One region of the Streptomyces sp. NBC_00028 genome, then DNA from elsewhere that is predicted to be linked to it. Evidence: riboswitches for the same ligand, from Rfam matches in the RefSeq annotation. Region 1 holds a riboswitch; each other region holds the start of a gene.
What was found. Region 1 has a riboswitch for cyclic di-AMP ahead of OG885_RS18025 (NlpC/P60 family protein). Riboswitches for the same ligand answer to the same signal wherever they lie in the genome.
Positions count from the first base shown of each region.

Region 2: another riboswitch for cyclic di-AMP. It lies ahead of OG885_RS12690 (M23 family metallopeptidase); the one in region 1 lies ahead of OG885_RS18025 (NlpC/P60 family protein).
Region 3: another riboswitch for cyclic di-AMP. It lies ahead of OG885_RS38280 (C40 family peptidase); the one in region 1 lies ahead of OG885_RS18025 (NlpC/P60 family protein).
Region 4: another riboswitch for cyclic di-AMP. It lies ahead of OG885_RS19110 (transglycosylase SLT domain-containing protein); the one in region 1 lies ahead of OG885_RS18025 (NlpC/P60 family protein).

Region 1 covers NZ_CP108293.1:4,085,684-4,089,875, forward strand. The annotation lists gene pcrA (DNA helicase PcrA) at 1-2,052, opposite strand, end outside; cyclic di-AMP (ydaO/yuaA leader) riboswitch at 2,293-2,464, shown strand; gene OG885_RS18025 (NlpC/P60 family protein) at 2,472-3,626, shown strand; gene OG885_RS18030 (hypothetical protein) at 3,633-4,192, opposite strand, start outside.
Region 2 covers NZ_CP108293.1:2,903,409-2,907,600, reverse strand. The annotation lists gene OG885_RS12700 (M16 family metallopeptidase) at 1-216, shown strand, start outside; gene OG885_RS12695 (M16 family metallopeptidase) at 213-1,601, shown strand; cyclic di-AMP (ydaO/yuaA leader) riboswitch at 1,805-1,967, shown strand; gene OG885_RS12690 (M23 family metallopeptidase) at 1,980-2,744, shown strand; gene OG885_RS12685 (GntR family transcriptional regulator) at 2,953-3,648, shown strand; gene OG885_RS12680 (HPr family phosphocarrier protein) at 3,786-4,067, opposite strand.
Region 3 covers NZ_CP108293.1:8,469,298-8,473,489, reverse strand. The annotation lists gene OG885_RS38290 (ATP-dependent Clp protease proteolytic subunit) at 15-650, shown strand; gene OG885_RS38285 (hypothetical protein) at 658-966, shown strand; cyclic di-AMP (ydaO/yuaA leader) riboswitch at 1,304-1,523, shown strand; gene OG885_RS38280 (C40 family peptidase) at 1,527-2,000, shown strand; gene OG885_RS38275 (LysE family translocator) at 2,076-2,699, opposite strand; gene OG885_RS38270 (LysR family transcriptional regulator) at 2,788-3,708, shown strand; gene OG885_RS38265 (ATP-binding protein) at 3,705-4,163, opposite strand.
Region 4 covers NZ_CP108293.1:4,307,026-4,311,217, forward strand. The annotation lists gene OG885_RS19105 (CocE/NonD family hydrolase) at 1-1,368, shown strand, start outside; cyclic di-AMP (ydaO/yuaA leader) riboswitch at 1,575-1,754, shown strand; gene OG885_RS19110 (transglycosylase SLT domain-containing protein) at 1,760-2,206, shown strand; gene OG885_RS19115 (HAD family hydrolase) at 2,203-3,009, opposite strand; gene OG885_RS19120 (arabinogalactan endo-beta-1,4-galactanase) at 3,369-4,192, shown strand, end outside.

The sequences.
Region 1 (4,192 bases):
CTCCTCCAGCTCCTTGGTCTGGCCGAGGGAGCGCATGTGCGGGAAGACGCCGTCCTCCATGCCGGTGAGGAAGACGACCGGGAACTCAAGTCCCTTGGCGGTGTGGAGAGTCATCAGGGTGATGACGCCCGAGCCGTCCTCGTCCTCGTCAGGGATCTGGTCGGAGTCGGCGACGAGCGCGACGCGCTCCAGGAAGGCGGCGAGCCCGGGGGACTCCTCGCCCTCCTCCGTCTCCTGCTCGAACTCCAGGGCCACGGCGGCGAGTTCCTGAAGGTTCTCGATCCGGGTCTCGTCCTGCGGGTCGGTAGAGGCCTGCAACTCGGCGAGATAGCCGGTGCGTTCGAGCACCGCCTCCAGGACCGTCGCCGGTCCCGCGCCGGAGTCGACGATCGTACGGAGCTCCTCCATCAGCACGTTGAACCGCTTCACGGCGTTGGTCGACCGCGCGGCCATGCCGTACGCCTCGTCGACGCGCTTGAGCGCCTGCGGGAAGCTGATCTTCTCCCGCTGCGAGAGGGCGTCGATCATCGCCTCGGCGCGCTCGCCGATACCGCGCTTGGGGACGTTGAGGATCCGGCGCAGCGGCACCGAGTCCTCGGGGTTGGCGAGGACCCGGAGGTAGGCCAGGACGTCCCGGACCTCCTTGCGCTCGTAGAAGCGGACGCCGCCGACGACCTTGTAGGGCAGGCCGACGCGGATGAAGATCTCCTCGAAGACTCGGGACTGGGCGTTGGTGCGGTAGAAGACGGCGACATCGCCGGCCTTCGCGTCGCCCGCGTCCGTCAGTCGGTCTATCTCCTCGGCGACGAACTGGGCCTCGTCGTGCTCGGTGTCCGCGACGTAGCCGGTGATGCGCGCGCCGGCGCCCGCGTTGGTCCACAGGTTCTTGGGGCGGCGGGACTCGTTGCGCTCGATGACCGCGTTCGCCGCACTCAAAATGGTCTGCGTGGAGCGGTAGTTCTGCTCCAGCAGGATCGTCGTCGCGTTCGGGTAGTCCTCCTCGAACTGGAGGATGTTGCGGATCGTCGCGCCCCGGAAGGCGTAGATCGACTGGTCCGCGTCACCGACGACGCAGAGCTCGGCGGGCGGGACGTCGAACTCGTTGGGGGGTACGTCGACCGGGTGCTCGCTGGTCCCCACCAGCTCGCGTACCAGCGCGTACTGGGCGTGGTTGGTGTCCTGGTACTCGTCGACCAGGACGTGCCGGAAGCGGCGGCGGTAGTGCTCGGAGACGTCAGGGAAGGCGCGCAGCAGGTTGACCGTCGTCATGATCAGGTCGTCGAAGTCGAGGGCGTTGGCCTCGCGCAGCCGCGACTGGTACATGGCGTAGGCCTGGGCGAGGGTCTTCTCGAAGCCGTCGGTGGCCTGGGCGGCGAAGTCCTCCTCGTCGATCAGCTCGTTCTTGAGGTTGCTGATCTTGGCGCTGAAGGACTTCGGCGGGAAGCGCTTGGGGTCGAGGTCCAGGTCACGGCAGACCAGGGCCATCAGGCGCTTGGAGTCGGCGGCGTCGTAGATCGAGAAGGAGGAGGTGAAGCCGAGCTTCTTCGACTCCCTCCGCAGGATCCGCACGCACGCGCTGTGGAAGGTCATCACCCACATCGCGTTGGCGCGCGGGCCGACGAGCTGCTCGACGCGCTCCTTCATCTCGCCCGCGGCCTTGTTGGTGAAGGTGATCGCGAGGATCTGGCCCGGGTGCACGCTCCGCTCGGCCAGCAGATAGGCGATGCGGTGCGTGAGCACGCGCGTCTTGCCGGAGCCGGCGCCGGCCACGATGAGCAGCGGGGTGTCGGAGTGGACGACGGCCGCCCGCTGGTTCTCGTTGAGCCCCTCGATCAGCGCCGCCGCGTCCAGCGCGGGGCGCGGGGCGCCGTCGCGGTAGTAGGCGTCCCGGTCCGGGGGCACGTCGAACTTCCCGCCGAACAGATCGTCCGGAACGGGTTCGGATCCCGGCCCGTGATCTTGCTCGTCCTCGGGCGGCGGCGGGGGTTCCTCCTCGTGCCCCTGGGGGGCCTGGAGGTTCGCCAGGAAGCTGTCGTCAAAGAGGCCTGTCATCGCTCTCCGAGTCTAGGGCTCCCCACTGACACCCCGCCGCCGCCCCGAGAAGTCGGGCCCTCTCACCCTCCAGGACGACCCCGTCACGTTCCGTGAGAAATCGAGTGATCATCTCCCCCGACCACCCAAGGTCACGAAAATGTATCGGGCCTATCGGACATCAACCTTCACAGGGACCACACCAGTTGGCTACCGTGCCGGACAGGCCGTACGACCCCCACCGGCGAACGTCGCCGGGCCGCGCGGCCTCCGCCGAGTCCGGTGCGCCGCCATGGCAGCCGGAGCCGGGGACCCACACCGACCTTGGGGTGAATCGGCCCGACTCCCTCCCGGGAGCGGCCGTAGGGCACACCTTCCGAACCACCCGCCCGAACCCGACAGCTAACTCGGTAGGCGGAACGTGGAAGGAGTCGCCTCCCTTGGCGTCGCACGCAAAGCCGCGTCCTGCGGGAACGCGCGTAGCAGGCATACGCACCCCCGCGCTCGCAACGGCCGCCCTCACCTCCGTGGCCCTGCTCTCCCAGACGGCCACCGCCGCACCCTCGACCGACGACAAGCCGAGCCTGGAGGAAGTCGAGAAGAAGGTCGACGACCTCTACCGGCAGGCGGAGTCGGCGACCGAGAAGTACAACTCGGCGAAGGAGAAGACCGCAACGCAGCGCGAGCAGGTCGACACCCTCCTCGACGACGTCGCCAAGCGCACCCAGAAGCTCAACGAGGCCCGCGAGGAGCTCGGCTCCTTTGCCGCGGCCCAGTACCGCACCGGCGCCTCCGCGCCCGACACCGCGACCTTCCTGCTCGCGGACACCCCGCAGGACTACTTCGACCAGACGCAGCTGATGGGCCGCATGACGGACCGCCAGAAGGTCGCGGTCGACGACTACGTCAGCGCGCAGTCGGCGACGATGAAGAAGCGCCAGGAGGCCACCAAGAGCCTCGAGACGCTCACCGAGTCGCAGAGCGACCTGAAGACCGCCAAGGCGACCGTCCAGCGCAAGCTCTCCGACGCGCGCGAGCTGCTGTCGCAGCTGACCGCCGAGGAGAAGGCGCGGCTCGCGGCGATCGAGAGGAAGAAGCAGGAGGAGGCCGCCCGCAAGGCCGCGGAGCTGGCCGAGCAGCAGAAGGCCGCCGAGCAGAAGGCGGCGCAGGAAGCGGCGGCGACCCAGGAGACGGGGAGCGGCTCGTCCTCGGAGACCTCCACGGACTCCTCCTACGCCACCAAGGCCGACAAGGCGCTCGCCTTCGCCCGCTCCCAGATCGGCAAGCCGTACGTCTGGGGCGCCACCGGCCCCGACTCCTACGACTGCTCCGGCCTCACCCAGGCCGCCTGGAACGCCGCCGGCATCTCCCTCCCCCGCACCACCTACGACCAGGTGAACTTCGGCACCACGGTCTCCCTCGCCAACGCCCGGCCCGGCGACCTGGTCTTCTTCTACGACGATGTCAGCCACGTCGGCATCTACATCGGCAACGGCATGATGATCCACGCGCCGAAGCCGGGGGCGTACGTCCGCGAGGAGTCGATCTACTACGACGGCGAGTCGGCGATCCACAGCGTGGTCCGCCCGGCCTGACGCAGGTCAGTGACCCCCACGGTTCTCTACGCAGGGCCCCGCCCCGGGCTGGGGCTCGGCGTAGACACCGTGCACCTCGGTGGTCAGCTCGTCCGCGGTCACCCGCCCGGACACGCACGCGAGGCCGGTGTAGACGGCGTAGAACCCGTTCCCGACGAAGACCCCGTGCTCCGGTCCGCAGCCGAGGCGCCGGAGCGCCGCCTCGACCCGCTCGTCCCCGTAGACCCCGTACGCCCCCGCCCCGCCTGCCGCCCGGACCTTCTCCAGCTCCTTGCGGATGAGCCCGGCCGAGGCCAGTCCACTGGCCTCGCGTTCGGCGCTGAGGGACGCCTGCATGCGGTAGGCGTGGTTGTCGGCGTAGTTGGGGGGCTGGTCTCCGGCTCCCTCGCCCCGCGAGGCGGTCGCGCTCGGCACGGGCGAGGAGGGCGCGGGCGGGGGCGTCTCGGCGGCCTGGGCGCACTTGGGCGGGGGCGGGTAGGAGGGCGTGGGTGTCGGCGCGGAGGCGGACCGTTCCCCGGCTCGTTCGCTGCCACAGGCGGTCAGGGCGAGCACCGCGAGGGAGGCGA
Region 2 (4,192 bases), 1.2 Mb from region 1:
CCACAGCTCGCCCTCACCGCGGTCAACCGCGTCCTGGAGGTGACCGCGGCGGAGGTCCAGGAGGTCGCCAAGGCCCGCCTGCGCCCCGACAACCGCGCGGTGCTCGTCTACGAACCCGTCTCCGGGGAGACCGCCGAGGACGCGGACCCGCCCGAGGACCCCGAGGCCGAGGCCACCGTCGAGGCCGGCGACAAGAACGAGGAGGCGGCCAAGTGACCGAGCTCGCCACGATGGAGTTCCACCCCCAGCCCCAGGCGGGCGAGGCCAAGCCCTGGGCGTTCCCGGCCCCCACGCGCGGGACGCTCCACAACGGCCTCACCGTGCTGCGCTGCCACCGCCCCGGCCAGCAGGTCGTCGCCGTCGAGGTCCTCCTCGACGCCCCCCTGGACGCCGAACCGGCGGGCCTGGACGGCGTCGCCACGATCATGGCGCGTGCCTTCTCCGAGGGCACCGACAAGCACTCCGCCGAGGAGTTCGCCGCCGAGCTGGAGCGCTGCGGCGCCACCCTCGACGCGCACGCCGACCACCCCGGCGTCCGGCTGAGCCTCGAAGTCCCGGTCTCCCGGCTGCCCAAGGCGCTCGGGCTGCTCGCCGACGCCCTCAGGGCGCCCGCGTTCGCGGACGACGAGGTCGAGCGCCTGGTCACCAACCGCCTGGACGAGATCCCGCACGAGCTGGCCAACCCCTCGCGCCGGGCCGCCAAGGAGCTCTCCCGGACCCTGTTCCCGGCGGACCTGCGCATGTCCCGCCCCCGCCAGGGCACCGAGGAGACCGTCCAGAACATCGACTCGGCGGCCGTACGCGCCTTCTACGAGAAGCACGTCCGCCCCGCCACCGGCACCGTCGTAGTCGTCGGCGACCTCACCGACCTCGACCTGGACGGGCTGCTCGGCGACACCCTCGGCTCGTGGACCGGCTCCGCGGCCGAGCCGCGCCCGGTGCCGGCCATCACCGCCGACGACACCGGCCGGGTCGTCATCGTGGACCGCCCCGGCGCCGTCCAGACGCAGCTGCTGATCGGCCGTATCGGCGCCGACCGGCACGACCGCGTGTGGCCCGCGCAGGTGCTCGGCACCTACTGCCTCGGTGGCACCCTCACCTCCCGCCTGGACCGCGTCCTTCGCGAGGAGAAGGGCTACACCTACGGCGTGCGCTCGTTCGGGCAGGTCCTCAGGTCCGCCCCGGACGGCACCGGTGCCGCGATGCTGGCCATCAGCGGTTCCGTCGACACCCCGAACACCGGCCCCGCCCTCGACGACCTGTGGACGGTGCTGCGCACCCTCGCCGCGGAGGGACTCACCGACGCCGAGCGCGACGTCGCCGTGCAGAACCTCGTCGGGGTGGCACCGCTCAAGTACGAGACCGCGGCGGCCGTGGCGAGCACGCTGGCCGACCAGGTCGAGCAGTATCTGCCCGACGACTTCCAGGCGACGCTGTACCGGCAACTCGCCGCGACCGGCACCGTCGAGGCCACCGCGGCGGCCGTCAACGCCTTCCCGGTGGACCGTCTGGTGACGATCCTGGTCGGCGACGCGGCGGCCATCAAGGAGCCCGTGGAGGCCCTCGGCATCGGTGAAGTGACCGTGGTGTCGGCCGAGTAGAAGCACGCGTGCGTGAAGGGGCCCTGGTGACTGAAGCGTCACCAGGGCCCCTTAATGTCCGAATAAGGAATGAATTGAAGGGTGGTTGCCTGTTTGCCCTGTGGGATGCGCTACAAACTGCCTGATCTGTTTGGGGATTGAAAGTGGCCCCCCTTAGCGTCGTCCGGGCTGTTCGTCACGCAGTGCGCCGCGCCCGCGGCACCGGACAGTCATCGCCGAGTCCCCGTACGGCGCGAGCCAGGGGAGCCGGGGACCCATGCAGTCCCTGGGGTGAATCGGACGCCCGCGCGTCAGCGAGGGGGTCCGTAGGAGACCTTCCTGCTCCGAACCCGTCAGCTAACCCGGTAGGCGAGAGGGAAGGAAAGGACCAGCCACTACATGGCGTTCACGCGCCCCACCGGGAAGCACCGTGCCCCGAGCCGGATGAAGCGCACCACCGCCCGCGCGGCCGGGATCGCGGCGCTCACCACCACCGGCGTCATCGGCACCCTCGCCGCCCCGGCCCTCGCCGCGGAGCCCACGGCCGAGCAGACCGGACTCATCCCGGTCGTCACCATCGGCGACTCGGTCGCCGACCAGATCGACGCCCAGGCCGAGGCCCAGGAGCAGGCCGCCGAGGAGGCCGCCCAGAAGAAGGCCGAGGAGCTGGCGCGCAAGAAGGCCGCCGCCAAGGCCAAGAAGGAGCGCGAGGCCAAGGAGCGCGCCGCCCGCGCCGCCGCCGAGCGCAAGCGCCTCAACTCCTTCGTCGCCCCGATCTCGGGCTCGTACATCTCCACCGGCTACAAGGCCGGCGGCGCCGTCTGGTCCTCCGGCAGCCACACCGGGGTCGACTTCCACGCCGCCAGCGGCACCTCCGTCCACGCGGTCGGCTCCGGCACCGTCGTCGAGGCCGGCTGGGGCGGGTCGTACGGCAACAACATCGTGATCAAGATGAACGACGGCACGTACACCCAGTACGGCCATCTGTCGTCCATCGGGGTCTCGGTCGGCCAGACGGTCACCCCGGGCCAGCAGATCGGCCTGTCCGGCGCGACCGGCAACGTCACCGGCCCGCACCTGCACTTCGAGGCCAGGACGACCGCCGAGTACGGCTCGGACATCGACCCCGTCGCCTACCTGCGCTCGCACGGTGTGAACGTCTGACGCCCGCTGTGAACGTCTGACGACGGATCGCAGGATCTCCCGGAACCCCGGCTCACCCGAGCCGGGGTTTCGCCGTTTTCGGTACCCGGCTGTCCAAAAAATATCCATGGATTCCGGTCCGCCATCGGAAATTCCCGCTCTTTGCAATAGAGTCACTGAACACACGTCAATCATCGACGTTTCACGGGGATTAAGACGGAGGTCGGTCATGCGTATTCCGGCGCACTCGGTATGCACCGCGATCAGGGACGACATCGTCTCCGGTGTCCACGAGCGCGGCAGCCGCCTCACCGAGGAACTCCTCGCCCGCCGCTACGGCGTCTCCCGTGTCCCCGTCCGGGAGGCCCTGCGCACGCTGGAGGCCGAGGGCTTCGTGGTGACGCGGCGGCACGCGGGCGCGTGCGTCGCGGAACCGACCGAACAGGAGGCCGCCGACCTGCTGGAGATGCGGATGCTCCTGGAGCCGCTGGGCGCCTCCCGGGCCGCCCAGCGCCGCACCGAGGCGCACCTCAAGGTCCTGCGCGGCCTGGTCAGGCTGGGGCAGGAGCGGGCCAGGCGGGGCAACAGCGAGGATCTGCGCTCCCTGGGCGGCTGGTTCCACGAGACGCTCGCGCAGGCCTCCGGCAGCCCCGCGCTGACCTCGATGCTGACCCAGCTGCGCCACAAGATCTCCTGGATGTACACCGTGGAGGCGCCCGCCAACCCCGCCGAGTCCTGGGCCGAGCACGGCGCCATCGTCGACGCCGTGGCACGCGGCGACGGGGAACGCGCGCGTGCGGTCACCGCGCTGCACACCGAGCGCTCGACCGCCGCGCACCGGCTCCGATTCCGCGCCGCGGGAGATCGGCCCGACCGTGTGAGGAACTCGCAACCTCCCGTAAACATGACGAGCCTGCGGCATTAACACAAGGGCCGTATACAAAGAGGAAGTAATTCGCGGGGGAGAATTCCTGCTGCCCGTGCGAGGGAATTGGAAAGGGCTCGCCCGATAAACTCGGACGAGCCCTTCAGTGGTGCCGTGATACAACCGGCCCCGATAAATCAGACGGTCTCGGGAAGCTCCTCGAGCCCCTCGGAGACCAGCTTCGCCAGACGGTCGAGGGCGGCGTCCGCGCCCTCGGCGTCCGAGGCGAGGACGATCTCCTCGCCGCCCTGGGCGCCCAGGCCCAGGACCGCCAGCATGGAGGCCGCGTTGACGGGGTTGCCGTCGGCCTTGGCGATCGTCACGGGGATACCGGAGGCCGTGGTGGCCCGGACGAAGATGGAAGCGGGGCGGGCGTGGAGGCCCTCGGCCCAGCCGACGTTGACGCGGCGCTCAGCCATGTGATGCTGCCCTTCGGTGTTCAGGGTTGTCTAGACCAGTTTCCCACACGTGAAGTGTCTCCGGAGCGGACCTTCGTCCCCTCCGGGGTGAGCCGTCGGACCGCGGCCTCGGTCCGACTTCCGTC
Region 3 (4,192 bases), 4.4 Mb from region 1:
AAGGAGGGGGACCCATGACCCGACCTACAGCCCGCCACGTACTGCCTGAGTTCACCGAGCGCACGAGCTTCGGCAGCAAGACGATGGACCCGTACTCGAAGCTGCTGGAGGAGCGGATCGTCTTCCTCGGCACGCAGATCGACGCCACCTCGGCCAACGACGTGATGGCGCAGCTCATGCACCTCGAGTACCAGAACCCCGACCGGGACATCTCGCTGTACATCAACTCCCCCGGCGGCTCCTTCAGTGCCATGTCGGCGATCTACGACACGATGCGGTACGTCTCCTGCGACGTGGAGACGATCTGCCTGGGACAGGCCGGGTCGTCCGCGGCCGTGCTGCTGGCGGCAGGGACCCCGGGCAAGCGGTCCGCGCTGCCGGGTGCGCGGATGGTGCTCCACCAGCCCTCCCTGTCCGAGCCGGTGGCGGGGCAGGCCAGCGATCTGGCCATCCAGGCCGAGGAGTTGGGGCGCGTCCGCGACCGGCTGGAGGAGATGCTCGTACGCCACACCGGGCGGACGCGGGAGCAAGTCACCGAGGACATCGAGCGGGACAAGATCCTCACCGCCCAAGAGGCCCTGGAATACGGCCTGGTGGACCGGATCGTCCCCGGCCGCCGGGCGTCGCGCCCCTCGTCCGACGCCCGGTGAGCGGGCGATGCTGCCGCCCGAACTGCCTCCACTGCCCGCGCTGACCCGCGCCGAGGGCGAGTTGATCGACCGTTATCTGGACGTGGTCGATCTGCTGGGCCGGATCAACCCCGCGCACCCCGGTGACACCTACCGCGGGCTGCGGGCCGCCCAGGCGTTGGTCGCCAAGGCGGCCGAGCTGCGCGACGCGCTGGCGACGATGCACCAGCGGGGCGAGGCCGAGCTGCACGCGGCGACCCTGACCCGGGCGCTGCGCGTCCTGGACGGTGAGCGACGCACGGCGCGGGTCATGGTGCCGCCGCACTCCGACAGTTGACGCACCGGCACCCGGTCCGGGCCGGGTGCCGCGACACGAGGCGTCCGGACCGGCCTTCAAACGGACCAAAAGACGTACCCCCATATGGCGTAGCCAGCAGTAGTTTTGCGGGCCCGTCAGGCTTGCGCAACGCGCGTAGCCCAGGGCCGGAATGAGGTGTTCCGTCGCTGGTCCGGGGCTCCTCGGACCCCTCGACGGTCGCTCGAACAGAGGAGTGTCCACCCGAACGGGTGAGTGGTGAGTAACAACACAAATCCCCGATTCCATTGGGTTTTTCGGCATTGGGTGCGTGAAGATCCCTGTCTGACGACAAGCCCCCGCCGCAGCGGCGGGGCGGTCCGGGCGGACGCCGAGTCCTGCCGCCGCCCGGATGACCGGTCGACAGGAGTGGATCGGCAGGAGTGGAGGACCCAGGCAAGACGGGTCGCCGGGAAGGTCGCTCTCTTCGGAGAGGCCGGTCCGAGCAGCCCTTGGGGTGAAGCCGCGACAAGCGGCCGGGCAACTTCGCCAGCCCGAATCCGACAGGTCATCCTTCACAGGCGGCTGACGAAGGGTTGCGCATGTCTGCGCTCAATCGTGTCCCGTCGCTGATGGCCCGAGCCGGTACGGCCTCGGCCCTCACCATCGCCGCAGTGGGCGGCTCCATCGTGGTCCCGGGCATCGCCTCCGACGCGGAGGCCGCGACACCGGCGACGAAGGCACTTCAGGTGGCTGCCTCAAAGAAGGGCTCGCCCTACAAGTGGGGCGCCACGGGACCGCACAGGTTCGACTGCTCAGGGCTCACGCTGTACTCGTACAAGAAGGCGGGCAAGAGCCTGCCGCGCACGGCGGCCCAGCAGTACAACAAGACCCGCCACATCTCTTCCGGCAGCCGCAAGGCCGGAGACCTCGTGTTCTTCCACTCGGGGTCGAACGTGTACCACGTCGGCATCTACGCCGGGAAGGGAAAGATCTGGCACTCCCCGAAGAGCGGGGAGGTCGTGAAGCTCGAGAAGATCTGGTCGAGCAGCGTCTGGTACGGCCGGGTCAAGTAGCCCCCCGCCGAGCGGACCGGTGACTCTCCCGTGGGGGTGACGGCCACCTGACCGGCCATCACCCCCGCGGGGCTCTCAGCCGAGGGCCACCAGCGGTTCCAGCAGCAGCACGACGCCCAGCACGCTCAGCGCGGCCCCGGTACCCCCCGCGACAAGCCGTGCGGCTCGCGGGCGCCGCAACCACCGGCCCAGCCGGTCCACCAGCAGCGCCACCGCTGGGAACCACACCAGGGCGAGCACGACCACGATCAGCGCCAGCAGCAGCGTCCGGGGCAGCGCGGGCTCGCCGGCCGGCACGAACTGCGGCAACAGGCTCAGGAAGGTGATGGGCGCCTTCGGGTTCAGGGCATTGGTGACGAACCCCTGCCGCACCGGCCGCACGCCGCCGCCCCCGGACTCCTCGACCGCACTGTACGGACGGCTCAGTGAGCGCAGCGTCCGTACGCCCAGGTAGAGCACATAGGCGCCGCCCAGCAGTTGGAGCGCACGGAACAGCGCCGGTACGGCCGCCAGGACCGCGGCGACCCCGGCCACCGCGAGCGCCGTGTGCAGCAGCAGCCCGCCCGCGACGCCGAGAGCACTCGCGACACCGGCCCGGCGGGAGACGAGGGCATTGCGTACGACGACGGTGAAGTCGGCGCCGGGCATGGCGACCATGCCGGCGGCGACCCCGGTGAAGGCGATGAGCTGTCCGTCCATGCCGTCCAGCGTGCCGTGCCGGAGCCTTCAGCAGGTATGTCGAATATTCTGGGTCTGCCTTAAGCATCCCTTTAGCCTGGGGGCCTGTATGTACGACCCGAACCGCCTCGCCGCCCTGGTCGCGGTCGCCGAGGCCGGCTCGATCACCCGGGCGGCCGAGCGCCTCGGGTACACCACCCCCGCGCTCTCCCAGCAACTGGCCAAGCTGGAGCGGGAGGCCGGCACGGCGCTTCTCGTACGGCATCATCGCGGCGCACGGCTCACGGGCGCCGGTGAGCTGCTCGCGGCGCGGGCGCGCCGGGTGCTGGACGAACTGGAGCAGGCCCGGCATGAACTGGCCCGGCTGACCGGGCTGTCCGGCGGCACGCTGCGGCTCGGCACCTTCCAGACCGCGGGTATCCATCTGCTGCCGTCCGTGCTGAGCGCGTTCCGCCGGGCGCATCCGGACGTGGAGCTGACGGTCGCCCACCTCGAACCGCCGGCCGGGGTGGAGGCGGTGGCCGCCGGTGACGTGGACCTGGCGCTGACGCATTCCTACGCACCCGCGGACCCGGTGCAGCTCCCCGCGTCCGTCAGGGCGGAGCCGGTCCTGGTGGAGGAACTGGTGCTGGTGACCGCCCCGGGGCATGTCCTCACGAGCGACAGCTCGCGGCTTCCTCTCGCCGCACTCGCCGGGCAGCCGCTGATCAGCATGGCCCCTGACCATCCCGCCCGGCGCGGCGTGGAGGCGCTCCTCGCCCGGGCCGGGGCCACGCCGTCCGTCCTGGTGGCGACGCCGGTGTACGCGCTGGTGTGCGCGCTGGTCAGTGCGGGGCTCGGGATCGCGGTGGTCCCGGAGATGGTGGCGCGGACGGCGGTCACTCCGGTGGGGACGCGGCCGCTGGGGACGGGAGAACTGCGCCGTACGATCTCGGTCGCCCACCGGGCCGACGGGCCGGCCCCCGCGGCGGACGCGTTCCGGGCACTGCTGCGCGGTGCCTTCGGCCGCGCGAGACAAGGTGGTGTCTAGGGTTCCTGCTGTCCCGCCGCCGATACCGGCTCGGCCGGTACCGTCCACGGGAGTTCGATGGAGACGGTCTTGCCGCCCTCGCGGGTCGGGCGGACTCTGAGCTTGCCGCCGTACTCCGCGGTGAGCCAACGGATGATCACCATGCCGCGGCCGTTGTCCTGTTGGACGGCGGCCGGCAGCCGCTTCGGGAAGCGGGGGTGGCTGTCGGTGACCCCGATGCGCAGATGTTCGTCACGGTCGAGGTGGAGGTCCACCGTGAAGGTGGGTGACTGCCCGAAAGTGTGCTGTACGGCGTTGGTGGCGAGTTCGGAGACGATCAGCCGGATCGTCTCCGCCGCTTCCGTGTCCGCCGGCAGACCCCATTCCGCCAGGGTGCTCAGGACATAGGCGCGGGCCGCGGAGACCGAGGCGGGATCGCTCGGCAGAGTGACGGATGCTTCCAGATGGTCTGCCATGGCGACGTCGTCCCTTTCCCACGGGACCG
Region 4 (4,192 bases), 220 kb from region 1:
TGGCTGGACCACCAGACCCGCGACGCCTACTGGCGCCACGGCAGCGTCTGCGAGGACTACGGCGCGATCGACGCGGCGGTCCTGGCGGTGGGCGGCTGGCACGACCCGTACCGCGACACGGTCCTCCGTCTGGTCGAGCATCTGCCGCCGGACCGGGTCCGCGGGATCGTCGGTCCCTGGTCCCACCAGTACCCGGACCGCGGGCTGCCGCCGGGCCCGGCGATCGGCTTCCTCCAGGAGACCCTGCGCTGGTGGGACCAGCACCTGAAGGGCGTCGACACCGGCGTCATGCGCGAGCCCCTCCTGCGGGCCTACGTCAGCGACTCGCACCGCCCCGCCACGGCCTACGACACCCTCCCGGGCCGCTGGGTCGGTGAGCCGGCCTGGCCCTCCCCGCACGTCACGACCATCTCGTACGGCCTCCAGGGCGCCCCCGTCCTCGTCCGCTCCCCGCAGCACACGGGGGTGGACGCCGGGCGCTTCTTCCCGTTCGGGAACGATGCCGATCTGCCGCCGGACCAGCGGGAGGAGGACGCCCGTTCGGCCTGTTTCGAGTTCGCGGTGGGTGAGGAGACCTGGGTGCTGGGGCGGCCCCGGGTGCGGTTGCGGGTGACGTGCGAGGTGCCGCGCGGGCAGGTGATCGCACGGTTGTGCGATGTGGCGCCGGACGGCGCGTCGACGCTGGTCACCCGGGGCGTGCTGAATCTGTCGGCGCGGCTCGGGCGGGACCGGGCGGTGCCGTGGGAGCCGGGGGCGACCGGGGAGGTCGTCTTCGAGCTGAACGGCATCGGGCATGTCTTCCCGCCGGGTCATCGCATCCGGCTCGCGGTCTCCTCCGCCTACTGGCCGTGGATCTGGCCGCAGCCCGAGTCGGAGGCCGGCTTCACGCTGGACCCGGCGGGCAGTTTCCTCGAACTGCCGGTCAGGACCCATGACTTGGCAGCCGACATCGGCTTCGAGGACCCCGAACAGTCCGCACCCCTGGGCGTCAACTTCCCGGCCACCCTCGACGAACCCCGCCCCGAGCGGCTGGTCGTCCGGGATGTCGCCAAGGGCGAGTGGTGCCTTGAGGTCGATCCGCGGTACGGCGGCACCCGGGTCTATCCCGACGGCCTGGAGTTCACCGAGGACGCGCTGGAGACGTACACGGTCGACGAGACGGACCCCCTGTCGGCCCGTGCCCGCTCGGAGTGGTCGATCCGGCTGCACCGGCCGGAGCTGGGCTGGGACACGACCGTCCGGACCCGCTCGGAGATCACCTGTGAGGCGGCTGTGTTCCTGACCTCCAACGAGGTGATCTGCACCGAGGGCGACGAGGTGGTCTTCCATCGGACCTGGGAGAAGCGGATTCCACGGACCGCCGGTTAAACGCCAGTTGGGCGCGATTGCCCGATTTGCCGTTCTCGTGCTCGGCGGTGACATGCCTCACGCTTCCACGCCCCGAATCCCCGTAATTCCGGGCCTCACAATCCACGCACCAAGGTCAACAGGTGCGATCTGTGAATCCGGTACTTGTTTCGGACATGTGCAGTCGCATACGTTCCCGGCCCGGGTGGACGCCTAATCCTGCCGCCACCCGTAGACCGCTCACACAGAGAACTTCACGGCAGGAGCGGGGGAACCAGGTAAGTCGCCGGACCGGACGTCTTCGGACATTCCGGTACGGCTTGGGGTGAAGTCATGCCTACTTCGGCATGGCCGGGCAGCTCCCGCCCGAACCCGACAGCTCACCTCGCAGGCGCCGGAGAGGAACTTCGTCATGCGTCTGTCCCGCAAGCTCGCCGTCACCGGTGCCGCCGTCGCCGCACTCGCCTTCCCCGTCGTCGGCGCGACCACCGCGTCCGCGGCCACCACGACCACGGTCACCGCCACCTCGCTCGGCTACTCCGACACCCTCGACGGCTGGATCCGCGCCTCGCTCCAGGTCATGGCCCAGAACGGGATCCCCGGCAGCTACGACGGCATCTACCGCAACGTCATCCGTGAGTCCTCGGGCAACCCGTACGCCATCAACAACTGGGACTCCAATGCGATCGCGGGCACGCCCTCCAAGGGCCTGCTCCAGGTGATCGACCCGACCTTCAACGCGTACCACGTGGCCGGCACCTCGTGGAACTCCTACGACCCGGTCGCGAACATCACCGCGGCCTGCAACTACGCGGCGCAGCGGTACGGGTCGATCGACAACGTCTGGGGCGCCTACTAGAAGTACAGCCGTTCGAGGACGACGGCGATGCCGTCGTCCTCGTTCGACAGGGTCACCTCGTCGGCCACCGCCTTGAGTTCGGGGTGGGCGTTGGCCATCGCGACACCATGGGCCGCCCAGTCGAACATGGGGATGTCGTTGGGCATGTCGCCGAAGGCGAGGGTGTCCCGCGGGCCGAGGCCGAGGTACTCGGCGGCCAGCGCGAGGCCCGTCGCCTTGGTGATGCCGCATGGCTGGAGTTCGACGGTGCCGGGGCCGGACATCGTCACCGTCGCGAGGGAACCGACGACTCCGCGCGCGGTCGCCGCCAACTCGTCGTCCGACAGGGCGGGGTGGCGCAGCAGCACCTTGCTGATCGGCTCGCACCACAGGTCGTCGCGGCGGCCCACCCGCACGGCGGGCAGGGTCGGGTGCGGCATCAGATAGCCCGGCTCGATGAGCGTGAGCCCGTCGACCCCGTCCTGGTCGACGGCGGCGTACACCTGCCCCACCTCGGCCTCGATCTTGCCGAGCGCGGTCTCGGCCAGCTCCCGGTCCAGGGTGACCGACCACAGCAGACGGTCCGCGCCGGCGTCGTAGACCTGCGCGCCCTGCCCGCACACCGCGAGGCCGGTGCTGCCGAGGTCGTCGAGGAGCGGCCGCACTCTGGGGGCCGGTCGGCCGGTCACCACCAGATGCCGGGCCCCGGCCGCCGCCACCCGCGCGAGCGCGGCGAGCGAGCGGTCGGAGAGCGTGTCGTCGCCCCGGAGGAGGGTTCCGTCCAGGTCAGTGGCGACGAGTGAATATGCGGTGGGTGCGGCCATGATCAGAGAATACGGATGGAATCCCCCGCCGACTCGACGCGAACCGGACGGCCGCACCTTTCACATCCGTTGACGTCGGCTCCGGTTGGCGCCCCAGTGGAATCCCGCACCACGACAGGGGAGTTGGGGTCCTCGGAGAGCCGGCCCGCGTCCCGTTGAGGCCGCGGGACGTGGCCACGGATCCGTGAGCGTCCGTGAGTTTCTGTGAGCGTGCACAGAGAACGAAGCATTTCACCCTCTTGTCAAGGAAGGGTCTGTCGGGTTTCCTACTGTTGCTCGCGGGTGTCCCCCCTCTCTGAAGTATGTGCACGCTCACAGACGCGGGGGCGTTTTCTCTTGCTCTGTGAAAGGACCCTGACATGCGTAGACGCAGTGTGCTCACCGCTGCGGGAGCCGCCGCGCTGGCCGTCCCCGTGCTGGGAGCGGTGCCGGCCGCGGCCTCAACGGGCGGGCGCCGCCTGGAGATCCGGGCCGTCGACATCTCCTCGCTGCCCAAGAACGAGGACCACGGCGCCGTGTACCGCACCGCCGACGGCCGCCGCGAGGACCCGGTCCGGCTGCTCGCCCGCGCGGGGATCAGCCACGCCCGGCTGAAGGTGTGGGTCGACCCGGTCGACGGCTACAACAACAAGGCGCACATCCTGCCCCTCGCCCGCCGGCTGCGACGGGCCGGCATCGGCATCTGGGTCGACTTCCACTACTCCGACACGTGGGCCGACCCGGGGCACCAGAGCAAGCCGGCCGCGTGGGCGGACCTGGACGTGACGGGCCTGTCCCGTGCGGTGTACGACCACACGGCCGACGTACTGGGCGCACTGCGGCGCCAGGGCACCCCGGCCGCGTTCGTGCAGGTCGGCAATGAGATCAACGGCGGCATGCTGTGGCCCGAGGGCAAGAACTGGGGCAGTGACGGCGGGGGTTGGGGCAATCTCGCCCTGCTCCTGAAGGCCGGGCTGAGCGCCGCGCGGGACACCCAGCCCCGTATCCGCACGATGCTGCACCTCGCCGCGGGCGGTGACAACGGCACGTCCCGCTGGTGGTTCGACAACGCGGTCGCCCAGGGCCTCGACTTCGACATCATCGCCCAGTCGTATTACCCCTTCTGGCACGGTGGCCTTGACGCGGCCGCCGCCAACTTCGCGGACATCACCGCCCGTTACGGCAAGCCCGTCGTCATCGCCGA